Sphaerisporangium rubeum: one gene and its partner. The protein of the gene in region 2 interacts with the protein of the main gene of each other region in a pairwise test. Links are inferred from orthologs where the notes say so. Each region holds a gene or a part of one and is shown on either strand. Other genes may lie near its edges.

What was found. The genes of interacting proteins can lie anywhere in the genome.
Region 1: the proteins of ndk (region 2) and BJ992_RS29330 interact in binary tests that used the Escherichia coli proteins (3 or more experiments, as listed by UniProt). The link is inferred for Sphaerisporangium rubeum from one-to-one orthologs.

Annotation. Positions count from the first base shown.
Region 1 is NZ_JACHIU010000001.1:6,926,162-6,933,815, reverse strand. What follows is about bases 2,591-5,494. They hold BJ992_RS29330 (5-formyltetrahydrofolate cyclo-ligase), read right to left. Parts: upstream 4,379-5,494; coding sequence 3,803-4,378; downstream 2,591-3,802. Other genes in these bases: glp (molybdotransferase-like divisome protein Glp), read left to right, coding at 5,314-5,494; galU (UTP--glucose-1-phosphate uridylyltransferase GalU), read left to right, coding at 4,404-5,309; BJ992_RS29335 (LCP family glycopolymer transferase), read left to right, coding at 2,748-3,806; BJ992_RS29340 (potassium/proton antiporter), read right to left, coding at 2,591-2,624. Outside these bases: BJ992_RS29350 (S-methyl-5'-thioadenosine phosphorylase), read right to left, coding at 1-136; BJ992_RS29345 (FmdB family zinc ribbon protein), read right to left, coding at 487-798; more of BJ992_RS29340, read right to left, coding at 1,122-2,590; more of glp, read left to right, coding at 5,495-6,510; cyclic pyranopterin monophosphate synthase MoaC, read left to right, coding at 6,549-6,977; BJ992_RS29310 (molybdenum cofactor synthesis domain-containing protein), read left to right, coding at 6,974-7,441; BJ992_RS29305 (GNAT family N-acetyltransferase), read left to right, coding at 7,598-7,654. UniProt on the Escherichia coli protein: Involved in the removal of 5-formyltetrahydrofolate.
Region 2 is NZ_JACHIU010000001.1:2,165,784-2,169,709, reverse strand. The notes cover bases 1-2,890. They hold ndk (nucleoside-diphosphate kinase), read right to left. Parts: upstream 1,706-2,890; coding sequence 1,295-1,705; downstream 1-1,294. Other genes in these bases: BJ992_RS09280 (hypothetical protein), read right to left, coding at 1,778-2,890; BJ992_RS09290 (rod shape-determining protein), read right to left, coding at 1-954. In the rest of the region: more of BJ992_RS09280, read right to left, coding at 2,891-3,589; BJ992_RS09275 (DUF4233 domain-containing protein), read right to left, coding at 3,607-3,926. UniProt on the Escherichia coli protein: Major role in the synthesis of nucleoside triphosphates other than ATP. The ATP gamma phosphate is transferred to the NDP beta phosphate via a ping-pong mechanism, using a phosphorylated active-site intermediate.

The DNA.
Region 1 (7,654 bases), 4.8 Mb from region 2 along the record:
GGTCGCCGATCTGGCCCACTGTGATGACGTCGCTCGGGGGGCCGTACGGGGTGTCTACCTCGATCTCTTTGGCGTCGTCCAGGAGGGTGTAGAACCCTGAGCCGCCGATGACGCCGATGTCCGCTGTCATGACCATGGGCGAGAGATTAGCGCGCTGTGGAAAAGGGGGAAGGGGGCTGGGGTTCATCCTGTGGAAAACCCTGGGGCCGCAGGTCCCGCGCGCGCCGCGGGACTGTCTTTCAGCTCTTCACGGGTGCCGTGCTCGTGTCGATGGCGTGCGCCGGTGGCCGGAAAGGAGCGCCGGTTCCTTTCGGTTCGCCACATCTGCGCCGATTGGCGGTGGCCCAAGGGAGCACAGGCATGGCTGAAGGCGAAGTCCACAGGCCCGAGGTGTGGTACGGCCAGCCGGTCGAGTGCCGGCATGATCGGGACATTCAGGGCCGTATCCCCCGAGTGGTTGTACGGCCGGGGCCGTACAACCGGGGGTCAGGCGGCTGAGGTTGTGGTGGTGCTGGAGGAGGAAGGGGCTGTGGTGGCCGGTTCCTTCTTGGGGGTGGGGTCGGTCGCCGGGGTGGTGGACGAGCCGGGGGTGGTGGTGCTGGTGGTGCTGGACGAGCTGGAGGACCGGTTGTCGGTGCGGTAGAAACCGGAGCCCTTGAAGACGATGCCTACGGCGGAGAAGACCTTGCGGAGCTGGCCTTGGCACTGGGGGCAGGTGGTCAGGGGGTCGTCGGTGAAGCGCTGGACGACCTCGAGGCCCTCACCGCACGCGGTGCAGGCGTACTGGTAGGTAGGCACGCACTCCTCCTTATATGGCTCAAGCCTGATTGGCACTCTACCGGTGCGACTGCTAATGGTACGCAGCCGACTAGGGTAAACGCCACCCGGAAGCTTTCTAATCCCGGTCCAAGGGGTCGTTGCGGGGTGGGGAACCGCTGGTCAGGACAGGCTACTGGGAGGTCGGGGGGCCGAGATCCGCCTGGTGGCCGCCATGTTCGAGGTGCCGGTCGGCCCGGGGTGTGAGCATTGGTCTATGAGGTGGGTTGGTGGTGGACGGTGCCTGGGGCTGCTGGGGTCGCTCGCCGTACGCGCGAGGAGGACGTCAGAGGCCCGTCGGGTGGTCATTCGCCGCGTTCGCCGAACCAGCCGGCGAGTTTGCCGCGGCGGCTGATGGCGCGGAGGCGGCGTTCGACGGTTTGGCGTAGGGCTGCGGTGGTGACGATGAGGAGTTGGTCGCCGGAGCGGAGGCGGGTGGTGGGTTCGGGGACGTAGGAGTGGTTGTCACGGACGATCATGGTGACGGCCGCGTCGGAGGGGAGACGTAGTTCGAAGATCTCGACGCCGTGCAGGAGCGAGCCGGGTGGAATGGCGATCTGGAGGAGCTCGGCGTTGAGCTCCTCCAGGGGAGCGGACTCCACGCCGAGTTCGCGGGCTTCGCCGGGGTCGCTGATGCCGAGGACGCGAGCGAGGTACGGCAGCGTCGGGCCCTGCACCATCGTGAAGACGATCACGATGACGAAGACCTCGTTGAAGATGCCTTTGGCGCCGACGACCCCGGCGGCCCAGGGGATGGTGGCGAGCACGATGGGGACGGCGCCACGCAGGCCGGCCCAGGACAGGAAGATCTGTTCGCGCACGGACAGGGTGTCGATGCGGACGAGCCGGGTCACCAGCGCGGACACGACGACCGACAGGGGGCGGGCGAGCAGTACGAGCGCCAGGCCGCCGATCATGCCGGGGATGATGGTGGACGGCAGTTCGAAGGGGCTGGCGAGCAGGCCGAGCATGACGAACAGCCCGATCTGCGCGAGCCAGGCGGCGCCTTCGGCGAATCCGCGGGTGGCCATGCGGTGCGGCAGGCGTGCGTTGCCGAGCACGAGCGCGGCGAGGTAGACGGCGAGGAAGCCGCTGCCGTGCAGAAGCGTGGCTCCGCTGTAGGTGACGAAGGCGAGCGCGAGCACCGCGATGGGGTAGAGGCCGGACGCGGGGAGCGCGACGCGGCGCAGGGTGTACGCGCCGACGGGGCCGACGACGAGGCCGACGGCGGCGCCGATGGCCAGTTCGAGCACGGCGTCGATCACGACGTGGCCGACGCTCGGCAGGGTGCCGCTGCCGGTGCTCAGCATCATGACGACGATGACGGTCGGCGCGTCGTTGAAGCCGGACTCGGCCTCCAGGATGCCGGCGAGCCGTGGCGGCAGCGGCAGCCGGCGCAGCACGGAGAACACCGCGGCGGCGTCGGTGGAGGCGAGGACCGCGCCGAGCAGCAGGGACGTCCGCCAGTCGAAGGCCAGGAGCCAGTGCACGGCGCCTGCGAGCACGACGATGCTGACGGCGACGCCGATGGTGGCGAGCACCAGGGACGTCGGTACGGCCCGCCGCACGTGCTCCCAGTGGGTGGTGAGACCACCTTCGGCGAGGATCACCGCGAGGGCGATCAGGCCGATCTGCTGGGCCAGGTGCGCGTTCTCGAAGTGGATGCCGAATCCCGCCTCGCCGAGCAGCAGGCCGAGGCCGAGGTAGATCAGCAGGCTGGGGAGTCCCGTGCGGTGGGCGACACGCACTGAGGCGATGGCGACGATGACGACGGCGGATGCGAGCAGCAGCCAGAAATCCAGATCCACCGGCCTCCCATCTAGCGTTTTCCGGCTATTGTGTCGTATTCGTATAGCCCTCTACCACGATGAACTACTTTCAGCTACCGTCACTCGCGACACTCGCGAAACACATCAAGACAGGTCAAACAGGTGACGGACGAGACTTCCCCGGTCGCGGAGAGCGTCGTGGAGGCCGGCGACGAGAAGATCGTCCGGACGGAGCCGAGGAAACGTCCCCGCCTGCTGCGCCGGTTGCTCATCGTGGCGGCGCTCGGTGTGGCGATGGTGGTGGCCGCGGGGTTCGCGCTGGTGATGGAGCGTCAGATCACGCTGAACGGCAATATCGAGCGCGTACCCGGAGCGTTCCCCGAGGAGGCGGGCCGTCCGGCCAAGACGGTCGGTGAGGCGCAGAACTGGCTGCTCATCGGCTCGGACAAGCGGCCGGGTGAGGCAGGCAACCAGCGGGCCGACACCATCATGATCGTACATATCCCCGCAGACCGGGCTCGGCTCACTCTCATCGGCATCCCCCGCGACTCCTATGTCCGTATCCCCGGACACGGAAACAACAAGATCAACGCAGCGTACGCCTTCGGTGGCCCGCAGTTGCTGATCCGTACGGTCGAGAACCTGACCAAGGTCCGCATCGATCATTTCGCGGCTCTCGACTTCAAGGGCTTCGTCACGATGACCGAGGCGATCGGCGGCGTCGACGTCTACGTCGCCAAGAAGGTCTACGACCCGGCCAACAAGGTCACCTGGCCGCAGGGCACGGTGCACCTGGAGGGTGAGAAGGCGCTGCTGTTCGTACGGCAGCGGTACAACCTGCCAGAGGGGGACTTCGACCGCATCAGGCGCCAGCAGGCGTTCATCGGCGCGATGGGTCGCAAGATCATCAGTCGGGACCTGCTCACCGATCCCCTCAAACTCAACGACTTCCTCGAAGCCCTGACGCGCGCGGTCAGCGTGGACGACGGGGTGACGCTCAGCACGCTGCGCGACCTCGCCCTGGGACTACGGGACATCCGGCCCGACAAGGTCGACTCGGCCACCATCCCCAACCTGGGTTCGGTGACCGTGCGTGGCGCGAGCGTCGTACGGCTGGACAAACGGGCCGGTGAGAAGTTCTTCACGGCGATCAGGGACGACAAGCTCGAAGAGTACTTCGGCAGCAGCGGCGGCCTGAACGATCTGACGATCCTTCCCTAACGTGAATCTTTCCCGGGGATCCGCACGATCCCCGAGGGAAGGGCCACCATCGACACCGGCCGGTCGTGCGGCTCCGCGGGGACGTCCACCAGCTCACCTTCGTGCAGCAGCGCCACGGTCGGCACGTTCGGTCCGACGCGCGCCAGCGCACGGTCGTACGACCCGCCGCCTCTCCCGAGCCGGATGCCGGTGACGGGGTCGACGGCCAGCGCGGGGACGATGACCAGCGCCGCCGTACGGATGGCGTCCACTCCTCGCGGGGTGTCCACCGGCTCCATCAGCTTGCGCGGCCCCGGCGCCAGCGAGTCGGGACCGTCGTACACGGCCCAGTCCAGGTCGTCGTCCGGCCGCAGGATCGGCAGGATCACCGTGGCGCCGTGCTTCCACAGCGCGAAGATCAACCCGTGAGTGGCGGGTTCGTCACCGGTGGACCAGTACGCCGCGACCAACCCGGCCATCTGCACCCAAGGCTGGTCGAGTAGCGTTTCCCTGATCGCTGTCGCGGAGCCGCGCGGATCGGCGACGTCCGCTCGTGAGGCGACGATCCTGCGGCGCAGCTCCGCTTTGTCCACTCGGCCCTCCATTAAGGTGCGTCTCATGGCTGACTACGATCCAGTGACCAAAGTCGTCATCCCCGCCGCCGGGCTCGGCACGAGGTTCCTGCCGGCGACCAAGGCGACTCCCAAAGAGATGCTGCCGATCGTCGACAAGCCGGCCATCCAGTATGTCGTCGAGGAGGCGGTGGCCGCCGGGCTGCTCGATCTCCTCATGGTGACCGGCCGCAACAAGCGCTCCATCGAGGACCACTTCGACAGAGCGTACGAGCTCGAGGAGGTGCTCGCCGCCAAGGGGGACGAGGAACGCCTCTCCCAGGTGCTCGAACCGGTCGAAATCGCCACGTTCCACTATGTACGGCAGGGGGAGCCGAAGGGGCTCGGCCACGCCGTCCTGTGCGCCAAGCAGCACGTCGGGGGCAACCCGTTCGCCTGTCTGCTCGGTGACGACCTGATCGACCCGCGTGACCACCTGCTCAAGCGCATGATCGAGGTGCGCGACACCTACGGCGGCAGCGTGGTCGCGCTCATGGAGGTGCCGCGCGAGCAGGTCTCCCTGTACGGCTGCGCCGAGATCGCCCCGACGTCCGAGGACGACGTGGTGCGGGTGACCGGCCTCGTGGAGAAGCCGCCGGCCGACGAGGCGCCGTCCAACTGGGCCGTCATCGGCCGGTACGTCATCGATCCCGCCGTGTTCGAGGTGCTGGAGAACACCCCGCCGGGCCGGGGTGGCGAGATCCAGCTCACCGACGCGCTGCTGGAGCTGGCGGGCCGCGACAACGACGGCGGCGGTCCTGTGCACGGCGTGCTGTTCCGCGGACGCAGGTACGACACCGGCAACAAGCTCGACTACCTGCGCACGGTCGTGCAGTTCGCCGCGGAGCGGCCCGATCTCGCCGGCGAATTCATCCCGTGGCTGCGCGAGTTCCTGGACAACGACGCGAGGTGACCTCATGAAGCCGGTGGACGCGCACCTGGACGAGATCCTTGCCGCGGTACGGCCGATCGACCCGGCCGAGCTGGACCTCGACGACGTTCTCGGCGCCGTGCTCGCCGAGAACGTCACCTCGCCGGTCGCGCTGCCGCCGTTCGACAACTCGGCCATGGACGGCTACGCCGTGCGGGCCGCCGACGTCGAGAAGGCCACCGAGGAGCGGCCCGTGCTGCTCCCGGTGGCCGCCGACGTCCCCGCGGGTGAGCAGGCGCCACGCGTGGTGGAGCCCGGCTCGGTCACCCGCGTCATGACCGGCGCGCCGCTGCCGGAGGGGGCCGACGCCGTCGTGCCGGTCGAGTGGACCGACGGCGGCACGGTGCGGGTCGCGATCCACCGGCCCCCCGCGCTCGGCAACGCGATCCGCCGGTCCGGCGAGGACGTCCGCGCCGGGGACGTCGTGCTCACCGCCGGCACGCTCATAGGACCCGCTCAGCTCGGCATCCTCGCCGGGGTGGGCCGCCGCACCGTGCGTGCTCGGCCGAGGCCGCGGGTGCTGGTGCTGTCCACCGGCGCCGAGCTGGTCGATCCCGGCCTGCCGCTCGGGCCGGGGCAGATCTGGGAGTCCAACAGCTTCATGCTGGTCGCGTCGGTACGGCAGGCCGGTGGTGAGGCGGTGCGCAGGAGCGCCGTGGGGGACGACCCCGCGGCGTTCCTCGAAACCCTGACCGGCCTTCTCGGTGACGCCGACGCGGTGATCACCAGTGGCGGCATCTCGATGGGTGCGTACGAGCCGGTCAAGGAGGCGCTCACGCCGCTCGGCACCGTACGGTTCGAGAAGGTCGCCATGCAGCCCGGCATGCCGCAGGGCTTCGGAGCGGTGGGAACGCGCAACACGCCGATCTTCACGCTCCCCGGCAACCCGGTCTCGTCGTTCGTCTCGTTCGTCCTGTTCGTCCGGCCGGCGCTCGACCGTATGCGCGGGCTCCCTGCCGGTCCGCCGCGCACGGTGACCGCCACGACCACCGAGGCGCTGCGCTCACCTGACGGCAGGCGCTCCTACCTGCGCGGCGTGCTGAACGGCGCCGAGGTCGCGCCGGTGCGCGGCCAGGGCTCGCACCGGCTCGCCGCGCTGGCCGGCGCCGACGCGCTGATCGTGGTGCCTGAGCGCGTCACCGAAGTGCCCGCGGGTACGGCTGTGGAGGTGATCCCGCTGTGAGTGAGCTGACACATCTGGACGAGACCGGCGCGGCACGCATGGTGGACGTGTCCGGCAAAGAGGTCAGCGCGCGTACGGCCACCGCGACCGGCCGCGTGCTGCTGTCGCCGGAGGCGGTGGCGGTGCTGCGCGCCGGGGACGTACCGAAAGGCGACGCCATCGGGGTGGCGCGCATCGCCGGCATCCAGGGGGCCAAGCGCACGCCGGACCTCATCCCCCTGTGTCACCCCATCGCCGTTCACGGTGTGCGGGTCGAGTTGGAGATCGAGGACGACGGCGTACGGATCGTCGCGCGCGTCAAGACCGCCGACCGCACCGGCGTCGAGATGGAGGCCCTGACCTCCGTCACGGTCGCGGCCCTGGCCCTGATCGACATGATCAAGGCGGTGGACCCCGCGGCGGTCATCACCGACGTACGGGTCGAGGAGAAGACCGGCGGCAAGACCGGCGTCTGGACCCGGCCGTGAAGGCGCTGGTGGTGACGGCGTCCAACCGTGCCGCCGCCGGCGTCTACCCCGACAAGTCCGGGAAGTTGCTGGCCGAGCTGCTGACGGAGGCCGGCTGCGAGGTGCACGGCCCCGAGGTGGTGCCGGACGGCGAGCCCGTCGAGGCGGCCTTGCGCGCCGGCGTCGCGGCCGGGTACGACGTGATCGTCACCACCGGCGGCACCGGGCTGACCCCGCAGGACCTCACCCCCGAGATGACCCGCCGCGTGATCGACCGCGAGATCCCCGGCATCGCCGAGGCCGTACGCCTGGCCAACCGCGACAAGGTCCCCACGTCGGTGCTGTCACGGGGCCTCGCGGGCCAGGCGGGCCGCACGCTCATCGTCAATTTGCCAGGTTCCTCCGGCGGGGTGCGGGACGGCATGGCGATCCTCGCACCGATCCTGCGGCACGCCGTCGACCAGATCGGAGGCGGCGACCACTGAACCACTGGTGACCGCCGTTACGCCTCCCACCGGGCCCGCCGAGCCGGTACGCTGCGCCTTCGGCACGGAACCTGTCAGGACCGGCCGTTACCCCGCCAAGCGGGGTCATAAGGTACGCCATGGCGAACATAGGGTTCGACAGGGGATGATTGACCCGTGGATCGACTACGCGGCTGGCCGGCGACCCTGGCAGAGGGACCGGTGGGGCTCCGG
Region 2 (3,926 bases):
CGAGTCCAGAGCGTTCTCCACCAGATGGATCGGCATGCCGGTCTCGTCACGCAGACGGTCGTCCATGCCGCGCAGCAGCGCACCGCCGCCGGTCAGCGCGACACCTCGGTCCATCAGGTCGCCGGACAGCTCGGGAGGACACTTGTCCAAAGTGGTCTTCACCGCGTCGATGATCAGCTTGAGCGGCTCCTCGGTGGCGCGGCGGATCTCGTCCGCCGAGACCACCACGGTCTTCGGCAGGCCGCTGACGAGGTCACGGCCCCGGATCTCGGCGTGGCGGTCGTCACCGGTGGAGCACGCCGAGCCGATGGCGATCTTGATTTCCTCGGCGGTGCGCTCCCCGAGCATCAGGGAGTACTCCTTCTTGGCGAACGCCATGATCGCGTGGTCCAGCTCGTCACCACCCACCCTGATGGACTGGCTGGTCACGATGCCACCCATCGAGATGATCGCCACCTCGGTGGTGCCGCCGCCGATGTCGACCACCATGTTGCCCGTCGGCTCGTGCACCGGCAGCCGCGCGCCGATCGCCGCCGCCATCGGCTCCTCGATGATGTACACCCGCCGCGCACCCGCCTGGTAACCGGCTTCCTTCACCGCGCGCTGCTCCACGCCGGTGATGCCGCTCGGCACCGCCACGATGATGCGAGGCTTCGCGAAGTGACGCCGCTTGTGCACCCGCTGGATGAAATAGCGCAGCATGCGCTCGGTCACGTCGAAGTCGGCGATCACGCCGTCCTTGAGCGGACGGATCGCCACGATGTTCCCAGGCGTCCGGCCAATCATCCTCTTGGCCTCGATGCCAACCGCGACGATCTTGCCCGTGGTGGTGTTGATGGCCACCACCGACGGCTCGTTGAGCACGATGCCGCGCCCGCGCACGTAGACCAACGTGTTGGCCGTGCCCAGGTCGACGGCCATGTCACGGCCGAGGAACGCCAGCTTGCTGCCCATGGGGAAGGAAACCTTCCTTCAGGTGAGTCGCGAGAGATTACGATTCGCATTCGAATCGTAACGTGACGTACCCACTCCTGAGGGCAACGAGCCGCCAGCCCGGGGAAAATCTTGCCCCACCCGACACTCAAACCCACCCGCACAACCGGGCCCTGAACGATCGCTTCCCCGCCTCCACCAGCGAAAACGCCGCCGTCTCCCGCTGGCGTCACCGTGTCACGCCACCCCGGGACGACCGGACGAACACCGTGCCGGCGAAGCCCCACGACGCCTGGAAGGCCGGGCGAACACAGCACGCGGCCCCGGGTGCGTCAGCACACCGGGGCCGTCGTGGAATCGCTCAGAAGCGGTCCGGAAAGAAGATCTTGATCTCGCGCGCGGCGGACTCGGGCGAGTCGGAGCCGTGGACGACGTTCTCGCCGATCTCCAGCGCGTGGTCGCCGCGGATGGTGCCGGGAGCGGACTTCACCGGGTCGGTGGCCCCGGCCAGCGCACGGAACGCCTCGATCGCGCGCGGGCCCTCCAGGACCAGGGCCACCAGCGGGCCGGAGGTGATGAACGACACGAGCTCCCCGAAGAACGGCCTCTCGGAGTGCTCGGCGTAGTGCGCCTTGGCGGTCTCCGCGTCCAGTGTGCGCAGCTCCAGGGCGACGACCTTGAGGCCCTTGCGCTCGACTCGGGCGATCACGTCCCCGATGAGCCCACGGCGGACACCGTCGGGCTTGATCAGGACAAGCGTGCGCTCGGACACGAGAATCTCCTTAAGTCAACTGATCGCCACCCCGGCAGGGGCCCACGGCGAAAGGGGAAGCCTGCCCGCAGCCTACCGGCCCCCGCCGCCTACCCCATCCTCATGTCCACGAGGGTCTGCGTGCGGGTCCTCCCCGCCGGCAGGCGACGAACCGGGAGGGACGGCCGGGAACGCGACCGTGTCCCCGGCGCGCGCGATGTGCGCGCCGGCGGTGGAGGAGGGGATGGGGTCCGGGGACGGAGGCGCCGGCCGGGGGGCCGGGTCGCGGCGGCGCAGAAGAGCGCCGAGCACCAGGATGGCCACGACGACGAAACCCGCGACCAGAGCCCAGACGTGCAAGGCGCCGACGAAACCGTCCACCATGGCCTGGGACGTGACCGTGCCGGAGGCGCTGATCGCGCGCAGCCACCCCACCTGGATGCCGGTGCCGAGCAGGAAGCCACTGAGCACGGCGGGGAAGCACAACGACAGGCCGAACAGCCCCGCATGAGGGCCCGCGAGCAGCACGGCGGCACTCACCGCGACCGCGGCCCCGGCGGCCAGCAGCACCAGCGGCACGACCAGCGGGAGCCCGGTCGCCGACGGCACGAGCAGCCGTATGCCGCACAACCCGGCGACCACCGCGACCAGCCCGGCCGCCACGAGCCTCGCCACCGGCCCGTCCACCGCACGGCTCTGCGCGCCGCCATCGGCTCCGAGGCCGGACGCCGTGCCGTCCAGCGGCACCGGGTCGTCACCGACATCCCGGTGTGACGGCCCGCTCGCGGACGACCGCGCCGCGGCGGCGCCTTCGAGCGCCGCGGGGCCGGGAAACTTCGCGGACGGATCGACCGCGCCGGTCGACGTGACGGCGACACGGGAGCGTGCCGTGATGAAGCGGACAGCGGCAAAGGCGGCGGCGAACGCCGCGAGCGCGGCCAAGGCGAACGCGGCCCACAGCCCGGACAGCCCCGGCCCGCCGAGACCACCGAGCTCGACGTAGGTCACCTGGGCCGCGGTGGGCAGCACGACCAGGCCGACGGCGATCATGACAAGAGCGGCCATGCGCTCCTCGGAGCCCCCGGCCTGCCGTACGCACGCCATGGCGGGCAGCGAGACGACGGCGACGGCGGCCGCCACCAGGATCAGCTCGGACGGCCAGTTGAAGGTCGTGCCGACCGCCAGCGCCGCGACCCCCGCCGACGGCCCGGCCGTGAGCACCAGAGCCCTCCGTCCCGCCGCCGGCCACCGGATGGCCGCCGAGGACCCGGCCTCACCGCGACGCGACACCGCCAGATGGACGGCGGCGACGGCGAGCGCCACACCGGTCAGCAGTGGGTACGGCTGGAGCGTCACGCGCCACGACGTCACGTCGGCCAGCGGCCACAACGCCAGCGCCTGCGCCGCGAGCAGGCTCGCGCACAACGCCGCGGCCCACAGCGGCACCAGGACGCGCCGCGCGGCCCGAGGCCGCTCCCACGCCGCCGCGAACGTCGCGGGGACGAGGAGCCCCGCGCCGGCGCCGTGCATGGCACGCAGGGCCCCCACCTCGAACGCCGAGCCGGCGAAGCCACCGGCGAGGTCGGCCGCGGCCAGCATCGCGAGACCGGCGAGCACCAGCGGCGCGGGACGGAACCGGCGCAGCGCGGCGCCGGCCAGCGGCACGACGCACAACATGACAGGAAGGGCGAGCCCATGGGCCCGCAGGATGCCGACCCCCGCGAGGCCCGGAGGCAGCAGGGCGGACACCACGGAGATCGTGTTGGGGATGGCGACGATCGCCAAGGGGAGCCCGATGACGGCCAGCAGACCGACGACCACGTCGGCCGCGAACGGCAGGCGATTGACCCTGGCGAACCCGGCGAGCCTCGCCGCCGGCACTGATGGAGCGGGGGGAACGGCCATACCAGCCGACTTTAGCGCTAAGTCACGCCCTCGACACGACGAGCGACGAATATCGCGGTAATCCACAACGCGGCGAAGATCACTCCCAGGAAGAACATGATCGGCACAAGGAACCCGGTGGCGATCGCCAGCACCTGCAGAACGCTCCCCGCCACATACGCGAACGGCCGCTTCAGCAGCCCCGCGACCACCACACACAGCACCGCGAGCCCAAGCCCCACCGTGACGGCGATCGCCGGCTCCACCTTGTTCACCATGATCGCCACCGGTGTCACCAGCCCGAGCACGATCGCCTCCATGCCGAGCACACTCGCACACAACCGCCGCATCCCCGGCG